3 regions of the Kitasatospora sp. NPDC017646 genome follow, and region 1 is predicted to be linked to each of the others. Evidence: riboswitches for the same ligand, from Rfam matches in the RefSeq annotation. Region 1 holds a riboswitch; each other region holds the start of a gene.
What was found. A riboswitch is a leader RNA that binds a small molecule or an ion and turns the genes downstream of it on or off. The one in region 1 is predicted to bind cyclic di-AMP.
Positions count from the first base shown of each region.

Region 2: linked by a shared signal. The riboswitch ahead of ACH4J0_RS31390 (M23 family metallopeptidase) and the one ahead of ACH4J0_RS05745 (transglycosylase family protein) in region 1 are both predicted to bind cyclic di-AMP.
Region 3: linked by a shared signal. The riboswitch ahead of ACH4J0_RS05070 (NlpC/P60 family protein) and the one ahead of ACH4J0_RS05745 (transglycosylase family protein) in region 1 are both predicted to bind cyclic di-AMP.

Region 1 is NZ_JBIRJC010000003.1:14,265-19,044, forward strand. It holds gene ACH4J0_RS05740 (hypothetical protein) at 287-1,237, shown strand; cyclic di-AMP (ydaO/yuaA leader) riboswitch at 1,699-1,862, shown strand; gene ACH4J0_RS05745 (transglycosylase family protein) at 1,870-3,150, shown strand; gene ACH4J0_RS05750 (hypothetical protein) at 3,367-3,570, shown strand; gene ACH4J0_RS05755 (LacI family DNA-binding transcriptional regulator) at 3,665-4,684, opposite strand; gene ACH4J0_RS05760 (glycoside hydrolase family 13 protein) at 4,710-4,780, opposite strand, start outside.
Region 2 is NZ_JBIRJC010000028.1:28,744-33,523, reverse strand. It holds gene ACH4J0_RS31410 (SpoIIE family protein phosphatase) at 1-134, opposite strand, end outside; gene ACH4J0_RS31405 (TetR/AcrR family transcriptional regulator) at 353-928, opposite strand; gene ACH4J0_RS31400 (alpha/beta fold hydrolase) at 983-1,807, opposite strand; gene ACH4J0_RS31395 (YiaA/YiaB family inner membrane protein) at 1,917-2,207, opposite strand; cyclic di-AMP (ydaO/yuaA leader) riboswitch at 2,403-2,559, shown strand; gene ACH4J0_RS31390 (M23 family metallopeptidase) at 2,572-3,429, shown strand; gene ACH4J0_RS31385 (hypothetical protein) at 3,483-4,358, opposite strand; gene ACH4J0_RS31380 (GNAT family N-acetyltransferase) at 4,401-4,780, shown strand, end outside.
Region 3 is NZ_JBIRJC010000002.1:436,321-441,100, reverse strand. It holds gene ACH4J0_RS05075 (NlpC/P60 family protein) at 1-108, opposite strand, end outside; gene ACH4J0_RS05070 (NlpC/P60 family protein) at 335-1,447, opposite strand; cyclic di-AMP (ydaO/yuaA leader) riboswitch at 1,458-1,609, opposite strand; gene ACH4J0_RS05065 (NlpC/P60 family protein) at 1,947-2,984, opposite strand; gene ACH4J0_RS05060 (NYN domain-containing protein) at 3,194-4,495, opposite strand.

The DNA.
Region 1 (4,780 bases):
GCTAAATGTTGATCTTCGAATGCCGGGAGTCGCATCTCCGTGACCCTCCGTCAGGCCACCTTCCGGCTGTGAGACATCTCACGCGCCCCGGGTGCAACGCGCCACCCCGTGGGGCGCGTCAGGGCAACTGCATGGGCTCGCGCGGGCGCCGGGCGAGGAATGTCCGGATTGTAGGCAAACCGCCCGGAGCGGAGCGGCTGCAACACGGCCTCCGCACCACGACCACCCGAAACCCGTACGGCAGCCGACTGCAGGCCTGACGGGCCGATGTCCTACGATCTCCGGCATGAGCACCGCAGCCATCCCGGGCGCGCCACTGCCCGTCCGCACTCCAGGCTCCCGTGCGCGGGGGCGCCACCGCCGCCCCGAGCGCCCCGAGATCCGCACCGGCTCGCCGGCCCTGGTGCTCGCCGTTCCCGCGACGGCGGGGCCCGAGTCCCGTTCGGTCGTCGAGGAGCTGCTGTCGATCGTCCGCAGCGAGCACGCCGGCGTCCAGGCCGCGGTCGGCTACCTCCCGGCCGACGGCGCCGAGACCGGGGCCTCCGAGGACCGCACCGTGACGGAGCTGCTGGCGGCGGCCGCCGAGGCCGGACTGCCGACGCCCGTCGTGGTCCCGCTGGTGGCCGGTCCGCACGGCTTCCTGACCGGGCTTCACGCCCTCGCCGCGGAGTTCGGCGCGACCGTCACCGACGCGCTGGGCCCGCATCCGCTGCTCGCCGAGGCCGTCCACGTACGGCTGTCCGAGGCCGGGCTGGCCCGGGCCGACCGGGCCCGGCTGTTCGCCATCGCGACCGCCGCCGACGGCGTGGTGCTGACCACCGTCGGCGGTGAGGACGCGGCCGCCGCGGCCGGGATCACCGGCGTGCTGCTGGCCGCCCGACTGGCCGTCCCGGTCGTCGCCGCGGCACTCGACGTGCCCGGCTCGGTCGCCGGGGCCGTCGACCACCTCAAGGAGACCGGCTCCCAGCGCCCGGCGCTGGCCCCGCTCGTCATCGGCCCGGAGGCGGACTCCGAGCTGCTCGCCACGGCCGCCGAGGAGACCGGCTGCCCGTCGGCGGCGCCGCTGGGCGCGTACCCGACCGTCGGCCAGCTGATCGCCTCCACCTACCTGGCCGCGCTGCCTACGCCGTCGGCGGAGGAGCTGGCCGAGGCCGAGGCGGAGGCCGCGGCCACCGCCGGGGCCGGCGAGGGCTCCCGACGCGCCCACGCGGCCGCCGAGGGGCCCGTGGAGGGCTGACGGCCCCCACGGACCGCCCACTGCCCCACCCGCACCACCGAAGGGCCCGGAACGCCTGAGTTCCGGGCCCTTTCCGCTTGTTCGGATTGCCCGCTAGGAGAGTCAAGAGGCATTGCTCCGTAATGTCCGTTCTGGTGCTATTTGTCGATAAATAGTCGGCGCGTCATCCAGCGCTCGATCCGTCCGCACTCCTCCCGCACGACGAGTGCGCCCCCGATGCAACTCAACACTCCGTCACATCACTCCTGAGACGGAGACAGTTTCGGGAATCCGACGCGAAATTACCGGAAAACGATCATTTCCGATCATGGAATACGACCCATTCGACGTTTTCCATAAACCGTGATGCGCATCACAGGTATTTGCAGTTCGAACTTAAGTCTGCTTAACGTGCTCCCCGTTCGTGACCACACGGACCCAGTTCATCCGCGACGCCGAGTCCTGCCGTCGGATGTCCTGGCAGCGCGAAAACGCATCACGGCAGGAGCGGGGGAACCACAGGTAAGTCGCCCTGGACCGATTCCCGGAAACGGTCCAGGGCTAGGGGTGAAGCCGCGCCCACAGCGCGGCCGGGCAACTCCAGCCCGAATCCGACAGCTCACCTCGCAGGCGTGGGAGAGGACCGCGTCTTCATGCTGCCTTCCAACGGCAACCGCCTGTCCAGCCGCACCCGTCGCGTGATCGCCGCCGTCGGCGTCGCGGGCGTCGGCCTCACCGTCCCCTGCCTCACCACCGGCACCGCCAACGCCGCGTCCGTCGCCACTTGGGACAAGGTCGCCCAGTGCGAGAGCGGCGGCAACTGGAGCATCAACACCGGCAACGGCTTCTACGGCGGCCTGCAGTTCACCTCCAGCACCTGGGCCGCCTTCGGCGGCACCGCGTACGCCGCGCAGGCCAACCTCGCCACCAAGGACCAGCAGATCGCCGTCGCCGAGAAGGTCCTCGCCTCGCAGGGCCCCGGCGCCTGGCCGGTCTGCTCGGTCCAGGCCGGTCTGACCCGGGGCGGCGCCGCGGCCGCGGTCGACACCTCGACGGCCGCAAAGCCCGCCCAGGGCCAGGCCCCGGCCGCGAAGCCCGCCAAGCCGTCCGCGCCCGCCCAGGCCCAGGCCCAGGCCTCCGGAGACTCCGCCTCGGCCGCGGCCGCGGCCAAGTCCGCCAACAGCGGCTGGGCCAAGCAGCGCCAGACGCAGGCCGGCGACTACACCGTCGTCGCGGGCGACTGGCTCTCCTCGATCGCCGACAAGCACCACGTCCAGGGCGGCTGGCAGCACCTGTACGAGCTCAACCGCAGCACCCTCACCGAGGGCCCGGACACCATCTACCCGGGCCAGCAGCTGACCTTGGGTGACGGCACCTCGACCCAGGCCGACCAGTCCTCCACCGCCACCAGGTCCGGCTCGGACTTCACCTGGTTCGACCGCTCGCAGAAGTCCGGCCAGGCCTCGAACGGCGGTGCCGTGGACGCCAAGCCGGTCGCCCAGAGCAAGGCCCCGGCGTCGAAGCCGGCCGCCCAGGCGCAGACCCAGGCCCCGGCCCCGGCCCCGGCCGCCACCGGCAGCATGGCCGCCGCGGTCTCCTTCGCCAAGTCGAAGGTCGGCCAGGCGTACGTCTACGGCGGCACCGGGAACGGTGGTTGGGACTGCTCCGGCCTGACCCAGGCCGCGCTGCGCGCCGCGGGCATCAACATCCCGCGCGTCGCCGCCGACCAGGCCGCCGCCAGCACCCACGTCTCGCTGGACAGCCTGCAGCCGGGCGACCTGCTCTTCTGGTCGAACAACGGTCAGAACTCCGGCGTCTACCACGTCGCCATCTACGTCGGCGGCGGCCAGTACGTCGAGGCCGCCAACCCGAGCTCCGGCGTCCGCATCCAGACCATCGCCAACTGGGCCCCGGACTTCGCCGGCCGGGTCTGAGCACCGCGAACACAGGACGGCTGACAGGTCACAGCTGACAGAACACGGATGACAGCTGACGGCTGACAGCCGTCGCCCGACCGCCCCGGGGAGAGTCTGGTCGCTCCTCCCCGGGGCTTCGGCGCACCCGCACCACCGATCCGCACGCCGGATTCCGTATGGCCGAACTCCGACGCAGCGGGCATGCTGCTGCTACACACCCGAGGAGGAGTCGCCATGGCCCAGGTCACCATCACGCTCGACGCGAACCTTGCGATCGACGCGATGCTGCTCTCCGGTACCGAGAACCCCCAGGACGCCATCGAACTGGTAGTGCGCGACTACCTGGCCCGCGGCCGCCGCACCGAGAGCCGCACCGGCGACGCGGCCGACGGCCGGCGGGAGGTCCCCACCGACCGCCCGAACGTCCAGGAGGGCTGACCGGGCAGCGCGTACGCCGACGGGCCCCGGAGAGCAACCGCCCTCCGGGGCCCGTCATTCGGCGCGGGCCGCCGAACGCCCGCACCGGCCGAACTCAGCGCGCGCAGGCCCCCGTGGAGCCCCGCATGACCAGCTCCGGCTGGAACATGAACTCCCCGCGCTGGGCGGCGTTCCCACCGACCTCCTCCAGCAGCGCGTCCACCGCCGCCGTCGCCATCGCCTCGACCGGCTGGCGGATCGTGGTCAACGGCGGCTCGGTGAAGGCGATCAGCGGCGAGTCGTCGAAGCCGACCACCGACACGTCGTGCGGCACCGACAGCCCGCGCTGGCGCACCGCCCGGATCGCCCCGAGCGCCATCATGTCGCTCCCGCAGACGATCGCCGTGCAGCCCTTGTCGAGCAGTGCGCCGGCCGCCGCGTGCCCGCCCTCCACGCTGAACAGCGTGTGGTGGACGAGGCCTTCCGCCTCCTCCTGCCCGAGCCCGAGCACCTCGCGCATGGCCACCGTGAAGCCCTCGATCTTGCGCAGCACCGGCACGTACCGCCGCTGTCCGACCGCCAGGCCGATCCGCTCGTGTCCGAGTTCGGCCAGGTGCTGGACGGCCATCCACATCGCGGACCGGTCGTCCGGCGAGATGAACGGCGCGTCGATCTTCTCGCTGAAGCCGTTGATCAGCACGAACGGCACCCCGCGCCCGGCCAGCCGGGCGTAGCGGTCGTGGTCGGCCGTGGAGTCGGCGTGCAGCCCGGAGACGAAGACGATGCCCGCCACGCCCCGGTCGACCAGCATGTCGACCAGTTCGTCCTCGGTAGACCCGCCCGGGGTCTGGGTGCACAGCACCGGCGTGAAGCCGTGCCGACTGAGCACCTGCTCGATCACCTGCGCCAGCGCGGGGAAGATCGGGTTGCTCAACTCCGGCGTGATCAGCCCGATCAGCCCGGCACTGCGCTGGCGCAGCCGGGTCGGCCGCTCGTAGCCGAGCACGTCCAGCGCCGCCAGGACGGTCTGCCTGGTGGCGGCTGAGACGTTCGCCTTGCCGTTGAGCACGCGGGAGACGGTGGCTTCGCTGACCCCCGCCTGCGCCGCGATGTCTGAGAGTCGCGCCGTAGTCACGGTCCCAGAGCCTATTGCAACCACGTCAGACCGCCCACCAGCCGGTGGCGTCCGGAGCGAGGACCGTCTCGCCGCCGTCCACCACGAGTTCGGTCG
Region 2 (4,780 bases), on a different contig from region 1:
CCGGTGATCCATCCCGGCCCCTCCGCGAGCACGGTGCCGAGCAACTCGGCAGCACTGGTGCAACCCAGCAATAAGCGGACGCAGCGCATCGGGCTGCGGCCGCTCGTCCGGCTCTCGTCCTCGGGGATGGGCACCAAATCTTCATACCCCATTTCCACCCCCGACGGCCGCACCCGTCCCCACCCCACCCCCGCGAAGTCGACGGACCCGACTCCTCACGCGCCCGCTCGCCGCCACGTAACCACCCGCACCGGGGCGCCGTTTGCCGCTGTCTCCTCGCATGCGCCGCTGCGGCGCCGGCGGGCCGGTCCGCCGGGCGGGTGGGGTGTGGGAAGTCGACGGGGCCGACTTCCTATTCCGCCGCCTTCGGCCACGAGTGGAGGCCGGTGGTGAGGGTGGTGATGAGGCGGTCGTGGGTGGTGGTGACGTCCTCGGCGAGCTGGAAGGCGCCGGTGATGGAGAGGGCGGCGAAGCCGTGGGCGAGGGAGCGGACGGTGCGGGCGGCGTGGATCACCTCGGCGCCGTCGAGGCCGTAGCCGCGCAGGACGGCGACGATGACGCCGACGAGGCGGGTGGCCGCGCGGGTGAGGTCGTCGTCGGGTTGGGGGGCCTGGGGGAGGGCCGTGTAGCGGTGGGGGTGTTCGGTGGCGTAGGCCTGGTAGGCGCGCAGGACTGCCGTGACGGCGTCGTCCCCGCTGCGCCCCAGCGCGGCCTCCGCGAGCCGGTCGGCCAGTTCCCCGGTGACCCGGACGGCGACGAGCCGGCGGAGTTCGGCGAGCCCGCCGCTGACGTGCTTGTACAGCGAGGGGGTGGCGACTCCGGCGCGGGCGGCGACGGAGGCCAGGGTGAGGGCTTCGGCGCCCTGCTCGTCGATGAGGGCGAGGGCGTGGTCGACGACCTGCTCGGGGGTCAGTCCTACGCGGGGCATGGCTTCGGGTTCTCCGTGGTGCGTGAAGAGTGAAGGAGGCGGGTCCGGGCGGGCTCAGGCGAGTTCGGCGAGGAAGGGCAGCAGGGCGTCGGCGACGGCCTGCGGGTTGTCGGCCATCGGGTAGTGGCCGGATCCCTCGATCATGACCTTCCGCGCGCCGAGCTTCTCGGCCTGGAGGTCGGCGACGGCCTCGGGCTCGGGGAAGTCGGGGTCCTTGCTGCCCATCAGCACGAGGGCGGGGCAGCGGACGGCCGCGCTCCAGCCGATCGGCGCGGAGTCGCCGGTGACGTGGCCGCGGGTGGCGGTCCTGCGGCCGGGGGTCCGCAGGGCGGCGACCAGCCCGTCCACGTAGCCGTCGAGGTCGGCGGGCCGGGGGCCGGGGAAGGCCATCTTGCGGAGGTAGTAGCCCCAGACCGCGGGCCACCGGACCATCGCGGCGCCCATGACGGCCATGACGCCCTTCATGAGCGCGTTCGTCCGGTGTTCGACGAAGGCGTCGATGAGCGCGATCCCGGTGACCCGCTGGGGTGCGTCCCCGGCGAGCTTGACGACCGTCGCGCCGGTGTAGGACTGCCCGACCAGGACGGCCCGCTCGATGGCGAGGTGGTCGAGCAGGGCGAGGACGTCGGTGGCGACGGCGGAGGGGCTGTAGTCGTCCCAGGCGATCGAGGACTCGCCGAAGCCGCGCAGGTCCATGGTGATGACCCGGCGTCCGGCCGCGGTGAGCAGCGGGTGGAGGTGCCGGTACGCGCGACGGGAGTCGAGCATCCCGGGGAGCAGGACGACGGGGGCGCCGTCGCCCTGCCGGGTGTCGTCGTACGCGAGGCGGCCGCCGGGGACGTCGAGGTACTGGGTGCTCGGGGTGACGGTGCCGTTCATGGTGGGCCTCCACTGGCTCGCTCGATGCTGCCGATAGCCATAAAGCTACGGCTAATAGCCTTAGCCGTCAAGGCCGTCAAGGCCGTCACCGGTCGCGGGAAGCCGCCGCTCAGGCCCCCTCGACCCTGAACGGGTCGTGCTCGCTGAGCAGCTTCTCCAGCCGGGCCTGGTCGACCCGGGCGACGGTGTCCGAGGACTCCTGCCGGTCCCGGATCACCTTGGCCAGCGTGAAGGAGGAGGTGACGGTGTAGAGGAGACCGATCCCGAGGAAGGCCCGGGTCCAGCCGCCGACGGGCAGGTAGGCGATCCCGGCGGCGAGGGCCGTGCCGGAGATGGCGAAGGACAGGACGGCCTGGGCGTAGTACGCGGCCGTGGTGCGTGACTGCATCGGTGCGCTCATGGCGTCAGGATGCGGCGGGGCGGCCGGGCTGCACATGAGTAGGAGTACTCAGATGGGCCGGGCGGTTGAGGGGTCGTTCGTTGACGTCCGATCACCTGTTCCCCGGCCGTCGCGGACGGATGGCTTGGAATCAGGGCCTCCTAGGATTAACGTTTGATAACGCAGCGCGGTCGTCAATGCCGTACCCAGACGGCACCGTGCGCGTCGCCTAATCCCGCCGGCCGGCCTCCGGGCAGGTCAGGGAGCCGGGGAACCGTTCCTTGGGGTGAATCGGCAGGGCTCCGGCCCGGCCGTAGGAGACCTTCCTGCTCCGAACCCGTCAGCTAACCCGGTAGGCGCGAAGGAAGGAAAGGAGCGCGCCTCCGTGGCGTCGACGCACACCCCGGCACACCCGGCCGGCCCCGCAGCCGGTACCCAGCTCCTCGACCACCCCGGCCCGAACGGCTCCGAGCCCCGCGACGCCGGGCCCGCCGACCCGTTCGCCCCGGAGGCCGAGGCCAACCGCCACCGGATGCCGCGTCAGACCCGCGGGGCCTCCCCGTTGCTCGGCGTCACCGCCGTCGCCGCCACCCTGGGCGCCACCGGCTTCGCCTCCGCGACCCCGGCCGCCGCGCCCGCCGTCGAGGCCCCGGACGAGACCCCGGTCGCCCTGGCCGCCGACCCCGGACTCGCGCTCGCCGCCCGTATCCAGCAGCAGGCCGACAGCCAGCGCACCGCCGCCGAGGAGAGCGCCCGGGTGCAGGCCGCCCAGGAGGCCGAGGCCAAGGCCGCCGCCAAGGAGGCCGAGGCCAAGCGCGCCGCCGAGGAGGCCGAGCGGGCCGAGGCCGCCGCCCTCACCCTGCCGGTGAAGGACTACAGCCTCTCCGCCCACTACGGTCAGAGCGCCCGCTACTGGGCCCATCTGCACACCGGCCTGGACTTCGCCGCCGACACCGGCACCCCGGTCCACGCGGTCGGCCAGGGCACCATCACCTCGGCCGGCTGGTCCGGTGCGTACGGCTACCGGATCGTCGAGACCCTGCCCGACGGCACCGAGATCTGGTACTGCCACCTGTCCTCGATCATCAAGGGCTCCGGCCAGGTCACCTCCGGCCAGCAGATCGGCAAGGTCGGCGCGACCGGCAACGTCACCGGCCCGCACCTGCACCTGGAGGTCCGCCCCGGCGGCGGCGCCCCGGTCGACCCGGAGCCCTGGCTCCAGCAGCGCGGCCTCAACCCGTAACGGGCTCGGAGGGGAGCCCCCGGGGCCTGCTCGCCCAGGGGCTCCCCGCCGTCTCACTCCGGCGGCAACTGCGCCAGGTACGCCTCGATCTCCTCCGCCCCCGGCTCCGGCGCGAGCTCCGGGAACTCCTCCACCAGCAGTCGCGGCAGCCCGGGCACCGTCCACTCGCCGAGCAGATCGAGCGCCACCGCGGCCGCCGCCGCCTCGAACTCCTCGAAGCCCCCGGCCAGTTCGTCCGGCATCGGCCGCCCCAGCGCAGTCAGCTCGGCCAGGTTGCGGTAGCTGCGCCGCATCAGGCCCTGCTCCAGCAGCCGCCGTGCCCCGTCGGTGGCCATGCCGACCGACAGCACCCGGCCCGGCCCCCAGCCCTGCTCGTCCGGCTCGTCCAGCCAGCCGGTCGGCACCAGCGCCTCGTACCCGGCCAGCCGTTCCTCCTCGTCGAGGCCGGCGAAGCCGGTCAGCCAGTCCCGTACGGCCGCGAGGTCCGTCACGTCCACCCCGTGCGCGTGCAGAAGCACCGCGTACAGCCGGGGCCAGGTCACCAGGTCGGCGCGGCGCAGCAGCCCGGCCGCGACCTCGCCCTGCCACTCGGCCTCGGCGTGCAGCCGTTCCTGGCGCTTGGCGTTGAGCCGCTTCGCCGCCCGCTGGTGGTCGACCAGCAGCCGTACGGCGTCGCCGTACGCGAGCGGGTCCTCCTCCGGCGCGGGTTGGACGTAGAGGTGGAGCCGTTCGTACAGCAGGTGCTCCACCGCGTCGGAGGTCAGTTCGGGCCAGCCGTCGTGCATCCTGCCCTCGCCCAGCTCCAGCAGCGCCAGCACCGCGCGCAGCGGCGCCTCGGCCACCGGCGCGCGGTCCTGTCCGGCCGCCGCCCAGGTGAGCAGGTCGGCGGCCCTGGTGCGCGGGGCGAGCCGCAGGTCTTCGTCGTTCATGTTCCGAACGGTAGCCGCCGGACGGGGGTAGGGTCGGCAGCCATGGTCCCCGTACGCCTCACCGGTCCCAGGCTCGCCCTCCGCGAGTACCACCACACCCCGGCGGAACTGGACGCGCTGCACGCGCTGTACAGCGACCCGGAGGTGACCCGCTACCTCCCCTTCGAGCCGCGCGACCGCGAAACCTGCGCCGACCAGATCGAGCTCTACCTGGAGGAGGCGATGGCCGAGGAGCGGGACACCTACCGGCTCGCCGTCGTCCGGCGCGAGGACGCCGAGGACCCGGAGGACGCGCTGCCGGTGGCGCACGCCAGCCTCACCCTCGGCAAGTACCGCTCCGCCCACCTCGGTTACGTGCTGAGCCGCCCGGTGTGGGGGCGCGGCTACGCGGGCGAGATCGCCGGGCTGCTCTGCGGGCTCTC
Region 3 (4,780 bases), on a different contig from region 1:
GGGAGCGGCCTGGGCGCTTCCGGCGGTCGCCACGCCCAGGGCCGTGGTGGCGGCCGCGGTCAGTACCAGCGCACGGGCGAGCAGTTGGGAAGGGCGGTGCACGGGCATGGCGGCAGCGGCTCCAGTCCTGCGGCACGGCCCCGCGGCCGCGCCCCGGTGGGCGGCCGTCGAGCGGGAGTCCGGTGGCAGACGTTAGCGAGTCCGGGCAAGTGAGTCCAAACCCCTCCGGACCCGAATATTTGAGCCCTATTCGGACATCGGAGCGAGTCCCCGGAAAAGCCGCAGGCCCGGCCCTCCGTGACGGAGGGCCGGGCCCGTGAACGCCGATGTGCGATCAGACCCGCACGATGGAAGCCAGCGGCATGTTGGAAACGGCCTCGTAGCGGACCGAGGCGCCCGGCTTGGGGGCGTGCAGCACCTGGCCGTTGCCCGCGTAGATGCCGACGTGGTGGGCGTCGCCGTAGAAGATCAGCAGGTCGCCGGGCTGGGCCTGGGAGAGGTCCGTGCCGATCCGGGTGCCGGCGCCGGCCTGCTCCTGCGAGGTGCGCGGCAGCGACACGCCGGCCTGGTTGAACGCCCAGACCATCAGGCCGGAGCAGTCGAAGGAGCCCGGGCCGGTGGCACCCCAGACGTACGGGCTGCCGACCTTGGTCGCGGCGGCGGCCAGTGCGGCGGCGCCGTGCGAGCTACCGGGGGCGATCGTGACCGGCGAGGAGCCGAGGTCGGTGCGGCCGCTGTCGCGCGAGGCACGGTCGGAGCCGGACGACTGGGAGGCCTTCGCGGCGGCGTCCGCCTTGGCCTTGGCGTCGGCGGCGGCCTTGTCCTCAGCCGCCTTGATCGCCTGGCGCTCCTGCTCGGTCAGCGTGTTGAGCAGGTCCTGGGCGGCCTTCAGCTTGTTCTGGACGTCCTCCTTGGAGGACTTCAGCTGCTGGGTGGTGGACTCCAGCTCGGCGAGCTTGCCCTGCGCCTCGGTGCGGTCCTGGTCCAGCTTGCGCTGCTGGTCCTGGAGCTGCTTCAGCTGGTTCTTCTGGGTGTCACCGGCCTGGTTCAGCGCCCCGGCCTGGTTGAGGAAGTTGTCCGGGCTGGAGGAGAACATCAGCTGGACGGTCGGGGATATGCCGCCGTTGCGGTACTGCTCGCCCGCGATCTCGGCGAGACCGCCCTGGAGGTCGGTCACCTGCGCCTGCTGGCGGGCCACCTGGTCCTGCATGCCGGAGACCTGCTTCTCCAGCTCCTGCTGCTTCTCCTGCGCCGCGTTGTACTTCTCGGTCGCCTGCTCGGCCTGCTCGTTGAGCTGGTCGACCTGCTCCTTGACCTGGTCCTTGGTCGGCTGCGGGTCGGCGTGCGCGCCGGTCTGCGCGGAGAGGGCGACGGCCGCGGCGGCGAACCCGGTCAGGATCGAGACGCGAGCGCGGCTGGCGGGCTTGGGACGACGATGGGACGCCACGAAGGCGGACTCCTTCTTCCTACTCCGCCTACCGGGTGAGCTGACGGGTTCGGGCCGGAAGCATGCCCTACGACGCCTCACGGCCCACCAACGGCCGACCTGGCGCCGATTCACCCCGGAGGAACGTGGTTCCCCGGCTCCGCTCCGCAGCGCCCCCGACCACTGGGCTCCCCTGTCGGGCAGTCGCTTCGACCGCCCCGCTGTTTCGCGAACTCGACGGAAACCACCGCCGCCACCCGGGCTGGGTGATCGACAGTGCGGTGGTTCGGGGCACGACCCTAGTAACTGAACCGTGATCCGTTCAAATCCTTGTCAGAAAAAAGATGGAAGAGTGCCCATGTTCTTTTGTGAAAATGACTGATCGTGATCGCCGCTGCACACAAAGCTGATCGACGCTCACCGGGCGGACGAGGAGCGGGCGAACCCGAAGCGCCACCCCCCGGATCGGGAGGTGGCGCGGATCACAGGGCCGGGGTCGACCGCCCGGCGTGTCGGGCCGTCAGACCCGGCGGATCGTGTTGATCGGCATCGCGTCGGCCTTCATCACCTTCACCACGTCGCCGGTGTGCGGCGCGTGGACCACCATGCCGTTGCCGATGTACATCCCGACGTGGTGCCGGTCGCTGCCGTAGATCACCAGGTCGCCGGGCTGGGCCTGGTCCAGCGACGGCACCCGGGTACCGACGTTGCCCTGCTCCTGCGAGGTGCGCGGCAGCGAGACCCCGGCCTGGGCGTACGACCAGACCATCAGGCCCGAGCAGTCGAAGGTGTTCGGCCCGGTGGAGCCCCACACGTACGGCGAGCCCTGCTTGCTCATCGCCTTGGCCACGGCCACGGCCGCGTAGCCGCTGGCCGGCGGCAGGCTGCTGAGGTCGACCCGGGCGGCGGCGCGCGAGGCGCGGTCGTCCTGCTGCTGCTGGGCCTTCAGCGCGGCCCGGTCGGCGGCGCTGAGCGAGTTCAGCAGGTCCTGCGCGGCCTTCAGCTTGGTGTTGACGTCCGCCTTGGCCTGGTTGAGGTCCTTGGTGGTGGAGTCCAGCGAGGCCAGCACGGCGGCCGCCTCGGCCTTCTCCTGGTCCAGCCGGCGCTGCTGGTCGAGCAGGCCCTTGAGCGCCTCGGTCTGGCTCTCGCTGGCCTGCTGGACGCTCGACGCCTTGTCCAGGTAGCCGGACGGGTCGGAGGAGAGCATCAGCTGGACGGACGGGTCGATGCCACCGGTGCGGTACTGCTCGCCCGCGACCTGGGACAGGCCGGTCTGCAGCTGGCTCATCTGGTCCTGGCTGCGGGCCACCTGGTCCTGCAGCTGGTCGGCCTGCTTGCGGAGCTGGTCGGCGCGCTCCTTGGCACCGTTGTACTTCTCCGCCGCCTGCTCCTGCTCCTGTTGGAGCTGGTCGATCTGCGCCTTGACGTCGGACGTGTTCGGCTGCGGCGCGGCGTGCGCGGCCACCTGGGCGGAGAGGGCGACCGCAGTCGCAGCGGCAGCGGTGAGCACGGAGACCCGCGCGCGGCTCGGCTGCTTGGGACGGCGGTGGGAGGCCAAGGGACCGGCTCCTTCTTCCATCGGACTCACCTGTTCGGGTGAGATTCCGGAAAATAGGTTTGACGCCAGACCCTAGTGAAGATCTATCCGTTTTGCCACTCCCCCGAAGGTGTGAACGCCGGTTCCCACCCTCACTTCACCGGATCCGCACACCCCCGCGAAAAGCACCCGAAACGGGCACTGACCAGGCGTCACGTCCGCCGGAGCGGTCAGGGCCGGGCCAGCCGGTTCAGCAGCAGCACCGAGGCCACCGGGCGCGCGCCCGCCTTCCGCACGCCCTCCGCGACCTCCCGGTCGGTGGACACCACCACCACCGGACGGCCCTGCGGTTCGGCCCGGACCAGACGGCGGATCAGCTCGTCCGCGGTCTCCCCGGTCCGACTGAACCGTACCCGCACCCCGCGCGGTGGCGCCATGATGACCGGCACGTCCAGGTCCTGCCCGTCGAACACACAGGTGACCTCCGCCTGGGTGCGCTGGGCCAGCATCGCCAGCCCGCCCAGCAGCCGGATCCGCTGCTGCTCCAGCGGCAGCGTCGGGTACCCGGTCTTGGTCACGTTGTAGCCGTCCACCACCAGGTGCACCTGCGGGATCGCCAGCAGTTGGTCCAGCAGCGCCGGATCGTCCTCGGCCAGGCCGCGCCGGGCCACGTCGTGCGGCGAGGCCGCCCCCGGCACCACCGCCTCCACCGTGTCCGCCGGCCGGATCTGGGAGACCGGCAGCGCCAGCTCGCGCTGCAGGCCCTGCGCCGACTGCAGCACGGTGTCCAGCAGCAGCCGCAGCCGCATGTCCTCGACGCTGCGCCCCTCGCGGGCCGACCGGCGGCCCTGCTCGGCGGCGTTCTCCAGCTCGGACACCCGGTGCCGCAGCCGCCGGGCCTCGCCCTCGGCCGCACTGCGCTCCGCCGCGGCCTGCGCCTTCGCGGCCTCCAGCTCCCCGGTCACCCGCCGGGTCTCGGCCTGCGCCCGGCGGGTGTCGCTCTCCAGCGACCGCACCTTCTTGCGCAGCGACTCGGCCTCCCGCCGGACGCCCTCGAACTCCGCGCGCTGACGGTCCAGGTCCGCCCGCGCCGCGGCCCGGACCTCGGCCAGCTCGGCCTGCAGCTTCTCCACCAGCCGGGTGGCCTCCGCCGCCGCGTCCTCGGCGCCGGCCCGCTCGGCCTCCTCGCCGGCCTCGGCGACCAGCCGGCTCCAACCCGCCGAGCGCACCAGGTAGGCGGCGGCCGCGACGTCCATCGGATCGGCGGCGCCGGGGACGGTGCCCGACTCCAACGCCTTCACCAGATCCGGCTGGCCCAGCCGCAGCCGCTCCGCTATCCGCACCCGGAAGGCCGGCTCGGACTCCAGCGCCGCCGCCAGCGCGGTGGCCGCGTACTTGGTCCGCCGCGCCGGGGTGAACTTGACGTACTGGCGCAGGCTCTGCGGCAGCTCCGCGGTCGCCAGGCCACCCAGCGCGTCCGAGGCCAGCCCGACCACGCGCCGGCGCACGCCCTCCGGCAGCGGCCGGTCCAGCTTCTCGGCGGCGCGCTCCGCGGCGGCGTTCGAAGCAGCGGCGCCAGAAGCAGCAGCCTCGGAGGCAGCAGCCTCGGAAGCAGCGGCAGCGGAATCACCGCCGCCGGAGGCAGCGGCCCCTGCCGCGGTCCCCTCCGGCGCAGCGCTCTCGGACGGGACCGTCCCGGCGGCCGGCTCCGGTGCCTGCGCAGCGGGCTGAAGCCCCTGCGCTTCGCCGGGCTCCCTCGCTGCGTCCACCACGTCCTCGGCTCCGATCCTGGTCCAGCGGGTGCGGCCCACGGCCGT